One region of the Calditerricola yamamurae genome, then DNA from elsewhere that is predicted to be linked to it. Evidence: riboswitches for the same ligand, from Rfam matches in the RefSeq annotation. Region 1 holds a riboswitch; the other holds the start of a gene.
What was found. Region 1 has a riboswitch for S-adenosylmethionine ahead of ACYQ0Z_RS07325 (aminotransferase class I/II-fold pyridoxal phosphate-dependent enzyme). Riboswitches for the same ligand answer to the same signal wherever they lie in the genome.

Region 1 (6,365 bases):
CTCCTCTCCCGTGCGGACCGCCGCGGATAGGGCTCCACAGGGATGCGTTCCCACCGGCTCGGCTTCCCGGCCGCTTGGGGGTGCCCCTGCACGTTCCCCTTCCGCCAGCACCTTGGCCCGACCGCGGCCCACCTCCTCCGCCGCCCGCTCGAGGGCCTGGGCCAGGTCGGCAATCAGGTCATCCGCGTGCTCGATGCCGACGGACAGGCGCAGCAGCCTGTCGTCGACCCCGACGGCGCGGCGGATCGCCTCGGGGATCTCGGCATGGGTCTGCATCGCCGGATAGGTGATGAGGCTCTCCACGCCACCCAGGCTTTCGGCGAAGGTGATGAGCCGCACATGGCGCAGCACCGGCTCCACCAGGGCCGGGTCGACGACCCGGAACGACAGGAGCGCCCCCGGCCCCTTCGCCTGACGGAAATGGACCTCGCGTCCGGGATGGCCGGGCAGATCGGGGAAATACACCGCCTCCACGAGCGGATGGTCAGCCAGGAAACGGGCGATGCGCGACGCGTTTTCCTGCTGGCGGTCGAGGCGCACGGCCAGGGTTTTCATCCCGCGCATGAGCAGCCAGGAATCCTGCGGGCCGAGCACCGCGCCGATGGCGTTGTGCAGGAACGCCACGCGCTCGGTCAGCTCCTCGCCCCTGGTCACGATCAGGCCGGCGAGGACGTCGTTGTGTCCGCCGAGGTACTTCGTCGCACTGTGGACGACGATGTCGGCGCCCAGTGCAAGGGGCCGCTGCAGGTACGGGCTCATCAGCGTGTTATCGACGATGAGGAGCAGGCCGTGGTCCCTGGCCACCTTCGCCAGGGCGGCGATGTCGGCCACCTGCAGGAGGGGGTTGGTCGGCGTTTCGATGAAAAGGGCTTTGGTGTTCGGCCGCAGGGCCCGGCGCACCGCGTCGACGGACGAGGCGTCGACGTAGGTGGCCGTCACCCCCGCCCGGGCCAGCACCTGTTCAAACAGCCGGTATGTGCCGCCATAGAGGTCGTGGGACAGCACGACGTGGTCGCCGCGGGAAAAGAGGGCCGCCACCGTCTGGATCGCCGCCATGCCCGACGCGCAGGCGAACCCGCCGTCGCCGCCTTCCAGCGCGGCGATGGCCTCCTCCAGCACCTTCCGCGTCGGATTGGCCAGGCGGGAGTAGTCAAAGCCGGTGCTCTGCCCCAGCGCCGGGTGGCCGTACGTGGCCGCGTAGTAGACCGGGTAGCTCACAGCACCGGTAACGATGTCCTTCCGGTTGCCAATTTGGGCCAAACAGGATTCGACGCGCACCGCCTCTTCCTCCTTTACGTGTCCCTACAGTTTGCTTGCCAACAACGAAAAAGGCCTTTCATCTCTGCAGATGAAAGGCCGGAATTGTCGTTCCGCTCTCATCTCCCAGAGATGAACCATCTCTGCAGGAATTGGCACCACACCGACCGTGCGTCGGTAGGTTGCCGGGCTTCATCGGGCCAGTCCCTCCGCCACTCTTGATAAGAGCTGGATCATGGTGCTATGCGGTTGTTCTACGTGTGATTTGCTTTAACTATACGAGATCATCTAATCCTCTGTCAACAATTCGTTTGCAGCGTGCGTGTCAACTTTCAGTAGGTGCCCCGACACAAAAATTTGAGTGATCGGTTTACACCCTTCTTGGAATCGCCCGCACAAGCTCACGAAGCACATACTTTACCCAAGGCGCACCGGATCCAGGCCCGTTAAGGGCCGGAATCCTTGCGCGCAGCCATCCCTCTATGTCTGCTCTCCAACTCTTTTCCCTTTCCTCCGCCGCTCCTTTGCCAAACACATGGCTCATTCTTTCCGGTTGGGCTGTCCACTTGGTTTTCACCACTTCAGCCAGTTCCCCATTTGCCCGCGACGCCAAAAGCCGCGCCAACCGGCCGGCCCCCTCGACGCTCCAACGCGCTCCATGACGCTTCATCCGCCGTGCAATGTGATGAAACACTTGTCCCTCAATCGCCCCTAATCGCACGGGCTCTCCCAACTCCCGAATGCCTTCCCAGTTGGTCCGCAGATAGCGCCGCAACTGAACCACACGCTGCCGCTGTGCCCCGCGGCTGCGATGTTCGGCTGCTTTCAGAGCCTGCTCAACCCCTTCCCAATCGGACGTTGCCAGCGCAGCACAAACCTCCCGATACGCCTTCTCGTCATGTCGAAGACTCTCCACCAGGTTCCGACGAAGGTGAAACGGATCGAGCCGGTATTGCGCTCCCGGAAAATACGCACACCCTTCTTTTACAAACGCCGCTCCATCACCCCCCACATACCATCGCTCCACTGCGCCGAAATCCCAATGTTCACCAAACTTCGCCACGCACTCTTCCCAAAAGGTCGTCCCTTCTGCTACACCGGCATGCACACAACGTTCTTGCAAACGACGCCGCTGGGCCGAAACGTCCCCTTTTCCCTCGTAGGCCACCGCCACCTTAACGGGAATCGTTGCCCGCTTCCCTTCCGAACGCCGGGCTGGTACCCAAACCTCATCCGCTTCCACATACACTGCCGAGCTCTTTCGTTGCCCTTTGGGGCTTACGCCCCGTTCAAACACATCCCGCCGCCGCTGTTCGATCTGTTGCCCCAATTCCCTACCGGCCTTTTGTACCTCCTGCCAGATGCTCATGGCCCGGATGTCCACATTCCCAAGCGTCACGTGCTTGAGCACTTCCGCTGCCCGGTGATACGGCATCTCCACCGCCAGGGCTACGGCCAACTGTCTTGCCCACGGCGAAAGCCGCTGGCGTGGTGCCAAGCCCAGCGCCTCATCCAGAAGGTACCGGCCCTGACCGCTTTCCCGGTCCACGTAGTACCGCCGCTCAATACGCACCTCACCAAAGGGCGTCAGTACCGTGCGCTCCTTGCGATGCACGATCTTTAAATGCTTCCGATCCCGGTTTTTCATAAACTGTTGATCCAACTCCGCACAGGACGCCTGCAAAAGCCGGAGGGTTGCCTGCTGCACCAGCCGGTAGATGCCCTTCTCCAATGCCTCAAAATCCGGGCTTTGCTTCAGGAGGTCAGCCATTTCCTGCACAAGAAGGAGGATTTCTTGCACGGTTTCGCGAATCCATTCCATGAGACCTCACCGCCTCCTCGACTTCGTGTCGGGGCAAGTTGCCTGGCCAGACAACTTGCGGTGAGGTCTCTTTTCGTTTTTTCCTCACCGTGTTCCTACTGAAACTTTACACGCTCTTTGCAGCTTGGCCTGCAGCCCCTTGGCCAGGGTTCCCTTGTCGCGCCCGGCCCGATGTTTTCGGCAAAGCACGCGGCGTGGAAGGGGGGGCCGCCTTCCGTCCGTCACGGGGTCCTCTTTTCGATGGGGTTTCGTTTGTGATACTAATAATCTGTAATGCGAATAAACCGGTGTAAACCGCACCCGGTGTGGCGGCCGTCATCTCGGAGGTGTACCGAACATGGCTCGTGTCGCTGGAACCGCCTCAAAGCCCGTCCATCCGGGATTTGAACAGATGTTTCAGCCCGGTCGGCTGACGCTGGGCGTCTTCTTCCCGATCGAGGCGTTTGAGGGAGCCAATCCGACCATGCGCAATCAGGTGGCCTTGGCCCAACGGGCGGAAGCGCTCGGCTTCACGGCCCTCTGGTTCCGCGACGTGCCGCTCCTGGATCCCAACTTCGGGGACATCGGCCAGATCTATGACCCGTGGGTGTACCTCGGTTACATCGCCGCACAGACGCGCAGCATTGCCCTGGTCACCGGCGCCATCATCCTGCCCCTGCGCCATCCCCTTCATGTGGCGAAAGCGGCGGCCTCTGTCGACGAGTTGTCCGGCCGGCGGCTGGTTTTGGGGGTGGCCACCGGTGACCGTCCCGTGGAATTCCCGGCCTTCGGCAAGGGATGGGAGGAGCGCGGCCAGCTCTTCCGGGAATCCCTGGACTTTATCCGTCGGGCATGGGCCGAACGGTTCCCGTACATCGACTCCCCGTGGGGACACATGAGCGGTGCCGACCTGGTGCCCAAGCCGCCGGCGGGCTGGATCCCGACCCTCGTCACTGGCCACAGCCAACAACCCATCGAGTGGATCGCCCGGCACAGCGACGGTTGGATCATGTATCCTCGCCCGCCACAAGTGCAACAGCGGGTGGTCAGCGAGTGGCGGCGGGCCACCGAAGAGGCTGCTCCCGGCGTCTTTAAGCCCTTCGCCCAGTCCCTCTACATCGACCTCGCCCACGACCCGGATGAGCCGCCACGGCCGATCCACCTGGGCTACCGCTTGGGCCGCAACGTCCTGATCGAGTTGTTGAACACATTGCAGGCGATCGGCGTCAACCACGTTGCCCTCAACCTCAAATACGGCCAGCGACCGGCCCACGAGGTGCTGGAAGAAGTGGGCGAGTACGTCCTGCCCCATTTTCGGGCACAAACGGCAGCCACCAAGTCGAAATCGTCGGGGTAACAAACAAAAAGGCGACTCCCTTTGCCGTAAGGACGACGAGGGAGTCGCCTGTTCCCTGCGGCCTGCACACACGTGCAGGCCGTTTGTTGCATTCTGGACGATCAACCCCGGCGTTATGCCCCTTTTCGGATGCGGATCTGCCACTGGGCATCGCCGGTCTGCTCAAAGGCCACCACCTCGTGACCGTTTTGCACCGCCCAGCGGGGCAGGCTTTCCGTCGCCTGGGTGCAATCAAAGTCGATCACCAATTCATCCCCTGGCGCCAGTTCCGCCATGGCGTTCTCCGCCTCGATGAGCGGAAAGGGGCACACCATTCCGAGTACGCGCAGGTGTTTCGTCATGCCCATTCCCTCCCCGATTGTCCACTTACGCGCTCTGTGCAGCACCGGTCACCACAACCCGCTGCGCGCGGCGTCGCGGGCGAACCATGATCCAATACGTCGCCGTCCACGTTCCGAGGATGATAAAGGGCGTGGCCACCCAGCCTTCCCAGGTGAAGAGGGCGGTGTTGACCAGACCGTTCCCGATGGTGCACCCGCCGGCAATCCCGGCGCCAAAGCCCATGATCAGGCCGCCGATGAGACTCCGCATCGCCGTATTCGCGTCGGGCACGCGCCAGCGGAACTCGCCGCTGCCCTTCGCCGCCGCATACGACCCCAGGGCGATGCCCACCACGAGAAACACGCCCCAATCGAGGACCGACGCGTCACCGGTCACGGCGTATTGGAGCAGCTTGCCCGTCGGCGTGGTGACGCCAAGGCCGTACAACCGTCCCGTCGCTTCGCTGAGCGGCCAGGCCAACACGGCGATCAGGCCGACCAGCACGGCGGTGACGAAGGGATGCCAGCGCTTTTCGAAGAGCAGGTGGGCCAGCCCCCGTTTCCGCGGTTTCGGAGACGGCACCGGCACCTGCGGCCGCCGCAGGTGGCGCCAGACGGCCGCCAGCGTCACACCGGAAAAGAGGACAACCAACAGCCAGGGAGACAAGCCCAAGGTCTCATGAATGAAGGCGTGCGGGGCTTTCGGGGCGGTCAGCACATCGTGCAGCGGTTTCAGCGCGCCAAATTTGGTCGCCGCACTGCCGACCATGTACCCGAAGAGGGCAATCCAACTCCCCACCAGCCCCTCGCCGGCGCGGTACCACGTCCCTGTCGCACAGCCGCCGGCCAGGACGATGCCGATCCCGAACAAGAACCCCCCGATGACCGCGGCCAGGTACGTGAAGGGGATCTCCGGAATCTGGATGACGCCCAGCGCAGCCAGAGTGTACACGCCGACACTCTGGACCGCAATGGCAATCAGCGTGGCCAAGAACAGCCGGTTGTCGCGCGTCAGGTACACATCACGGTACGCGCTCACCATGCAGAAGCGGCCACGCTGCAAAACGAAGCCCAACAGCGCGCCGCAAAACAGCCCCGATAGGGCCATGCCGACCATTCCTTATACCTCCAATCGGAATACACGACTTTACGCCCATTGTACCGCCTCCACTCCCGTCCCGCAAGACCTTCGACGAAGAGCACCTGCCCAGCCTGCGCCCTCGCGTATCGTCTCCGTAATAAAACCTTCCTCCTCGGAACAAGGTAAAAAGAGACCAATCTCCGGGAAAAAGGCGGTTGAATCGCAATGTTCCTCCGTTTGTGGCGAAGATTCCTAGGCAAGCCGGCACGCCCGGCCAAACGCATTTCGTCCTCGCCATCGAACACCGAGCTGGCGCCGAACTTGGAAGCAAACGTCCACGCCCTGGAGGAACAGTACCGCGACTGCAGTGATTTTGTCGTCCGCCCGTTTCGGATCGGGGGAGGACGCAACGCCGCCCTGCTCTACCTCGAGGGCCTAACCGACGTAGAGGCCGTAAACGAACACGTTCTCGAACCGCTCATGGACCTCCCCGAGGCCCATGCCGACATCTTGGCCTTGGCACAGCAGCGCATTCCCATTTCCAAAGTG
Region 2 (6,365 bases), 660 kb from region 1:
GAAGGACTGGCGGATCATCGTGCAGCAGGAGATCGTCGATCTGCAAAACCGGCTCACCAGCGCCCGCCTGTCGGACGAATGGCGGCGCCTCCTCCAGATTCGGCTCCAGCAACGGCAGTACTACCTGGAGCACGACATCAACCCCCTCGCCCCCGGGGCGGTGACCTTCGCCCGCGTCTTTTTGGAGCGTTCCGCGTCCCTCTTCGTTCCGCTCCTCGTCGTTGTTGTCGCGGCGGACATGGTTTCGGGCGAGCACACCGGGGGGACGATCAAGCTGCTGCTCACGCGCCCGGTGCGGCGGTGGAAAATCCTGTTGAGCAAATACCTGGCCCTGCAGCTTTTCGTGTCGTTGATCATCGCCGTGACGGTGCTGTTGGCGTACCTCATCTCCGGTGTGGTGTTCGGGTACGGCGGTTGGACGATGCCCGTTTTGACCGGTTTTCAAGTCACCGGCGAGGGGGTGCTGACCGATCGGGTCCACGTCCTGCCGCAGGGGCTGTACCTGCTGATGCAGGCGGGGCTGGTGTGGTATGCCACGGCCGTCGTGGCCACGCTGTCGTTTCTCTTGTCCGTGCTGCTGCGCAGCACAGCGGCGGCCATGGGAACGATGCTGTCCGCCCTCATCGCCGGTGTCATCCTGACGGAGATGGTCTCCTCGTGGCAGACGGCCAAATACCTGTTTGTGGTCAACCTGCAGCTGACGGACTACCTGGCGGGGAACGCCCCGCCCATTGAGGGGATGACCCTGCCCTTCTCCCTCGCCGTGCTCGGTGTTTGGGGGGCAGCCGCACTTCTTGCCGCGTTCTGGGTGTTCACCCGGCAGGACATGCTGACCTAGGCGGGCGCGGCATCATTTCTCCCGCTCGCGGTGTTCGGCGGCGATGTCCGGGTCCGGTTCGACGTCGGGCTGGGTACGGTACCAGTTGTTCAGATCGTTGATGCGGCTGGCGTAGTCGCACACCGCCGCCCACAGGCGGTCGATCTCCTCTTCCCGGTCGGCTGCGTGAAGCTGCGCCTGCAAGGCCTCGATTTTGGCTTCCAGCTCCTTGATGCGGTCGGGAATGGTACCGCGAATGCGTTCCCACTTTTCAAGAATGGCCTCGCGCTCTTCTCGGGTGTAGGCGGCCCACGGCTTTTCGAGGGCCGGCACTTCAATGCCCAGGCGTTTGTCTACCCGAAACACGTGCACGGTCGGTCACCTCACTTGGTTTCCCTCTCAGTGTACCAAATACCCCCACCGGTGGGGACGGCCGAAAACCGGCCGGCATATGGCCCAAAACGCACATTTATCCTTGACGCGCAGCCGTTCTCCGTGCCATACTAGTAACACGCACAAGGCGCTTCCTGCGATGTGCGTCACACCATTGTGTGTCTCGAACCACAGCCATGACAAAGGGAGTCTTACATCCGCTGGTGGACGCTATGCCGCCTTCGAGTGGACAGCGGAAGCCAGCGTGCGGACACCCACCTGCGGGAGAGCAGGTTCGGAGACAACAAGGTGGACGGCATGCGCGGGGGCGCCCGCCTTGTTTTGTTTCCTCTCGGCTCTAAGTCAATAACTGTGGATGGGAGGTCAACCAAGCCAAGGGTATAAAAGCGAGGAGCATCTTCCGCACATAGATTTCGCGGTTGCGGAACCCGTAGCTGATTCGTTTGAGCAGCTTGATCTTGGTGTGCACGCCTTCCGTGTAGCCGTTCGAAACACGCCAGGTGTGGTAAGCCAGAATCGCCTCGCGCCAGCGGCGGAGCGTGCGTCCCCACTGCAGGAGCGCGGCATCGCTTGCCGACTGGGCCTCAAAGATCACGCGGTCCAGGATGGCTGCGGCTTCGTCTCGATTGGAAGCACGGTAAACGTCTCGCAGCTGCTCTTTGACCCAGTGAAAGTGGGCCACGTTCTTGTGATGCTTCCGAATGGCGGCAAGCTGGGCAGCTTGGCGTTCGGTGAGGTCGTCCTCGTTCTTCAAAAGCGGCCATCGAGGCAGGCGTACCCCGGTCACCTGCTGTTCCACAAGCCGTGCTTCGTCAACCCGCCGATTCGCGTCCTGGATGACGTGAAACGGATCCGCCACGATGACAGCGCCGGGCAAAGCGCGCTTCACGGCATGGCGCCAAGCATCCTTCAGGTCGATGCACACGGCCCGAATCCGCCGACGAACCGTCTCCGGCAGCTGGCGCAAAAAGCGCTCCAGTGTTTTCATGCGGTCATCCGGCAAGATGGCCAAAAGGCACCGTTTTGGCCACACGCATGTGACCGTAACCATCATGTCACGGCCACGATAGCTGTGTTCATCAATGCTAAGCACGAAGGCATCGACATCCCGGAGGGCTTCCTCGAGATTTACCTGCTGGTCTACGTACCGAAGGAGCAGACGGCGCAAGGTGCTGCTGCTTGTTCCGCTTTCCTGGGCGGCACGACGGAAACTGCCCGCTTTCAGGCGCTGGAGCAAAAGGGCTTCGGCCCGTTCGGTCCTGCGTGCCCAGGGGCGAATACCAGGAAAGCGTTCGGTGAACACTTTTCGACAGGCCGTGCACTGGAAGCGCCGGGGACGTACCCAGAGGTAAACCGGTTTCTCGTTGCACCAGGTGTGCAGCTTCCGTTTCCATTCGCGCGCACGATCGTAGACGCGGCGTGTCAGCTGTCCACAATCCGGACACCGCGCTTCCTTACGCGGCCGACCGGCGTAGATGTGAATACCATCGGATTGATGCACGATACGGTAAACAATCCACGATTGTAAGCCGAACATTTCTGCGGTAAGCTTGTTCATAGGCGGTCGCGAGCCTCCTTCGGGATGTGATGTGCCTAACTATCCCTTGGCTCGTCGACCGCCTTTTCCTCTTAGATCCCACACTTTTTAGCGTAGAGCCTTTCCTCTCTTGACAAGAGGCCGATCCTTTAGTACTTTTTGAATCAATCGAATACGCAAGCAGGAAAGCCCGGATCTCATCCAGAGCAGGCGGAGGGACTGGCCCGATGAAGCCCGGCAACCGGCGCGCCCGCTATGGCGTGCACGGTGCTAACTCCTGCGGAAGACGGGACAACCCGTTTTCCGAGAGATGAGAGCCGCGGAACGTCAACGCGTTGCGCGCCTCTCTCGGATACGGGAGAGGCGTTTTCGTTTTTCATCATCGTCGCGAAGCGGGGTAAGGACCATGACGAACGAGTGGGTTGTGGCCATCTATCAGGTGCCGGATGACGGCGACCTGTCCCGAAAGGCCGAGTCGATCGCCATGGGGCTCACGGTGGGTACCTGGACGGACCTTCCCGCCGCCCGTCGCGCGGAACTGGAGCCATACAAGGGCGTGGTAATGGACATCCGCCGCGGTCAGGTGGCCGCCGACGGCTCGCGGGTGGCCCATCTGGCGATCGGCTACCCGGTGCGGAACCTGCGCGCGGACATCCCGTCGTTGCTCACGACGGTGTTCGGCAAGCTGTCGATGGACGGGCGCATTCGCCTTGTCGACCTCAAATTGCCCGATACCTTCGTGCGTGCCTTTCCCGGCCCGCGGCTGGGGATCAAGGGCGTGCGTCAGCGGCTTGGGGTATGGGACCGGCCGCTCCTCATGAGCATCTTCAAATCGTGCATCGGCCTGCCCCTCGCCGAACTGCATGCGCAGTTTGTCGCCCAGGTGGAGGGCGGCGTCGACCTGGTGAAGGACGATGAGATCTTCTTTGTCGACGACCGGGCGCCCTTTTTCGAGCGCATCGCGCTCTTTCGCGAAGTGCTTGACGCCCATGAGGCGAAGACCGGCCGCCGCGTGCTATACGCCGTCAACCTGACCGGCCCGGTTGACGAGATGGTGGACCGGGCGCGGGAGGCCGTGCGGCAGGGGGCCACAGCCCTGTTGCTGAACGTGTTGCCGTACGGGTACGACATCCTGCAGCGCTTGCGCGAGGACCCGGAGATCACCGTTCCGATTCTCGCCCATCCGGCCTTGTCCGGGGCCCTGTACGCCTCACCGCACCATGGTATCGCGGCGCCGATTGTGCTGGGCATGCTCATGCGCCTGGCCGGGGCGGACCTGGTGCTGTTCCCGGCGCCCTACGGCACCGTTTCCCTCGCCGCGGCGGAAGCCTTTGCCCTGCGCGACCGTCTCGTCGAGCCCTTCGCCGGCCTGGCCCCGGCGTTCCCGGTGCCGTCGGCGGGCATTCACCCGGGCATGGTGCCGCGCCTGCTGGCCGACTTCGGCCTTGACCACGTGGTCAACGCCGGCGGTGGCATCCACGGCCATCCCGACGGGCCGCGCGGCGGTGGCGAGGCCTTTACGGCGGCCATCGAGGCGGCGGTGTCTGGAGTGTCGCTGGAAGAGCGGGCCAAGACGTGCCCGGCGCTGGACAAGGCGCTGGCCAAATGGGGGGTGCTGGTATGATGCTGCCGCCTTTGGAGGGCCGCGCGCCGGTGTTGTTTGTCGACTTTGACGGCACCATCACCGAGCGGGACTGCATCGTTGCCATCATGGAGGCCTTTGCCCCGCCCGGGTGGGAGGCGATCAAGGACGCCATTCTTGCCCGGCAGATCAGCGTGCGCCAGGGCGTGGGCGAGCTGTTTGCCCTCCTGCCCAGCGCCAAACGTGACGACATCGCCGCGTTTGTCCGCCAGACGACGCGCATCCGTACGGGGTTTGACCGCTTCGTTGAGTATGCCGCGGCGCGGGGCGTGGAATGGTACGTGACCAGCGGGGGGATTGACTTCTTCGTTTACCCGCTGCTGGCCCCCTTTCGCATTCCCCGGGAGCGGATCTTCTGCAATGGGAGCGACGTTTCCGGCGAGCGGATCCGCATCACATGGCCTCACCCGTGTGACGAGGCGTGCACCAATGATTGCGGGCTGTGCAAGGTGTCCATCATCCGCCGCTTTGACCCGGCGCACCATTACCGGATCGTGGTGGGGGACAGCGTGACCGACCTGGCCGGGGCCCGGCTGGCCGACCTGGTGATCGCGCGCGATTACCTGCTGGAGCGGTGCCGGGAGCTCGGGCTGCCGCATGTGCCCTTTGCCACCTTTGACGACGTGGTGGCGGTTCTTGCGCGGCTGCTTGACGCTGCACCGTTGCAGTGTCCAGGCGGCAAGGGGGAGGAGGGGAAGGTCTCGTGAGCGGAGCGCTGACGACGGAGGCGCGGCAACAGGCGTGGATGCGCCTGGCTGCCGTCAAGGAACAGTTCGCGGCGCGGGGCTGGTTTCCGGCCACCAGCGGGAACCTCTCGCTGAAGGTGCAGGAGGACCCGCTCGTGTTCCTCGTGACCGCGAGCGGCAAAGACAAGACGGAATCGGGACCAGACGACTTCCTGCTGGTCGACGGTGACGGTCAGCCCGTGGAGGCGACGGCGAATCGCCCCTCGGCCGAAACGCGCGTGCACGCCGCCCTGTACCGCGCCTTCCCGGAGGTGGGTGCCGTCTTTCATGTGCACACAGTGGCCAACAATGTCATATCGGAACTCTACTTTTCACGGGGCCGCGTTCGCATTGGGCCGCAGGAACTGATCAAAGGTCTGGGCATCTGGGACGAGGACGCCGTGATTGAGGTGCCCATCGTCGAAAACTTCGCCGACATTTCCTGCTTGGCTGAGGCGGTGGCCCGGGTGGCCAACCCGCGCGTGCCGGGGGTTCTGATCCGCAACCACGGCATTTATGCCTGGGGGGAAAGCCCCCTCGCGGCCAAGCGCCACCTGGAAGCGTTCGAATTTTTATTTCAGTACTGCCTGGCGCTGCTGCAATGCCGGGCGGCGCTGGTCGGCGTCTAGCGCGCCGTTACCCGAAACGAGCGCATCCATAACTTGAAAAGGAGGCAGTTTCGCATGGCCATTCTTCGCGTGCGCAAAACGGGAGAAACCATTACGGGGGCCGAAAATGTGCGAGCCTTCCTCGATCGGCAAGGGGTTCTGTACGAACGCTGGGACACGGGGAAACTGCCGGCCCATCTGCGCGGCAAGTTCAACCTGACCGATGCCGAAAAAGACGAAATCTTGCGCGCCTTTGACGCGGACATCCGTTCCCTGGCCGAACGCCGCGGCTACGTCAAGTGGGACGTGGTGGCGCTGTCCGAGGCGACGCCCAATCTCGAGGAGCTGTTGCGCACCTTTGCCCAGGTGCACACCCACACCGAGGACGAGGTACGCGCCATCGTCGCCGGGAGCGGCGTGTTCGTGATCAAGGGCCCGGGCGACACGGGCTATTTCGACTGCGAACTGGAAGCGGGTGACGTCATTTCCGTCCCGGAGCGGACACCGCACTTTTTCACCCTCACCGACGAGCGGCGCGTCGTGGCCGTGCGGCTGTTTATCGATCCGTCGGGCTGGGTGGCCCATCCGTATGAAGACCCGGAGTTTGCGGCGACAAGCCCGACGGCGTAAGGGTTCGGCTTAG

Region 2: it holds a riboswitch for S-adenosylmethionine, as region 1 does, so the genes downstream of both, ACYQ0Z_RS10585 (2,3-diketo-5-methylthiopentyl-1-phosphate enolase) here and ACYQ0Z_RS07325 (aminotransferase class I/II-fold pyridoxal phosphate-dependent enzyme) in region 1, are expected to answer to the same signal.

The regions. Positions count from the first base shown of each region.
Region 1 is NZ_BAAIFH010000006.1:195,264-201,628, reverse strand. Features, by position in the region: gene ACYQ0Z_RS07325 (aminotransferase class I/II-fold pyridoxal phosphate-dependent enzyme) at 1-1,278, opposite strand, end outside; SAM riboswitch class I at 1,374-1,485, opposite strand; gene ACYQ0Z_RS07320 (ISLre2 family transposase) at 1,628-3,079, opposite strand; gene ACYQ0Z_RS07315 (LLM class oxidoreductase) at 3,417-4,415, shown strand; gene ACYQ0Z_RS07310 (sulfurtransferase TusA family protein) at 4,529-4,756, opposite strand; gene ACYQ0Z_RS07305 (YeeE/YedE thiosulfate transporter family protein) at 4,782-5,852, opposite strand; gene ACYQ0Z_RS07300 (spore germination protein) at 6,042-6,365, shown strand, end outside.
Region 2 is NZ_BAAIFH010000006.1:851,654-858,018, reverse strand. Features, by position in the region: gene ACYQ0Z_RS10605 (DUF2705 family protein) at 1-838, shown strand, start outside; gene ACYQ0Z_RS10600 (hypothetical protein) at 851-1,189, opposite strand; RNA gene ssrS (6S RNA) at 1,339-1,521, shown strand; gene ACYQ0Z_RS10590 (ISL3 family transposase) at 1,548-2,768, opposite strand; SAM riboswitch class I at 2,942-3,064, shown strand; gene ACYQ0Z_RS10585 (2,3-diketo-5-methylthiopentyl-1-phosphate enolase) at 3,154-4,371, shown strand; gene ACYQ0Z_RS10580 (2-hydroxy-3-keto-5-methylthiopentenyl-1-phosphate phosphatase) at 4,371-5,096, shown strand; gene ACYQ0Z_RS10575 (methylthioribulose 1-phosphate dehydratase) at 5,093-5,743, shown strand; gene ACYQ0Z_RS10570 (1,2-dihydroxy-3-keto-5-methylthiopentene dioxygenase) at 5,798-6,352, shown strand; gene ACYQ0Z_RS10565 (hypothetical protein) at 6,362-6,365, opposite strand, start outside.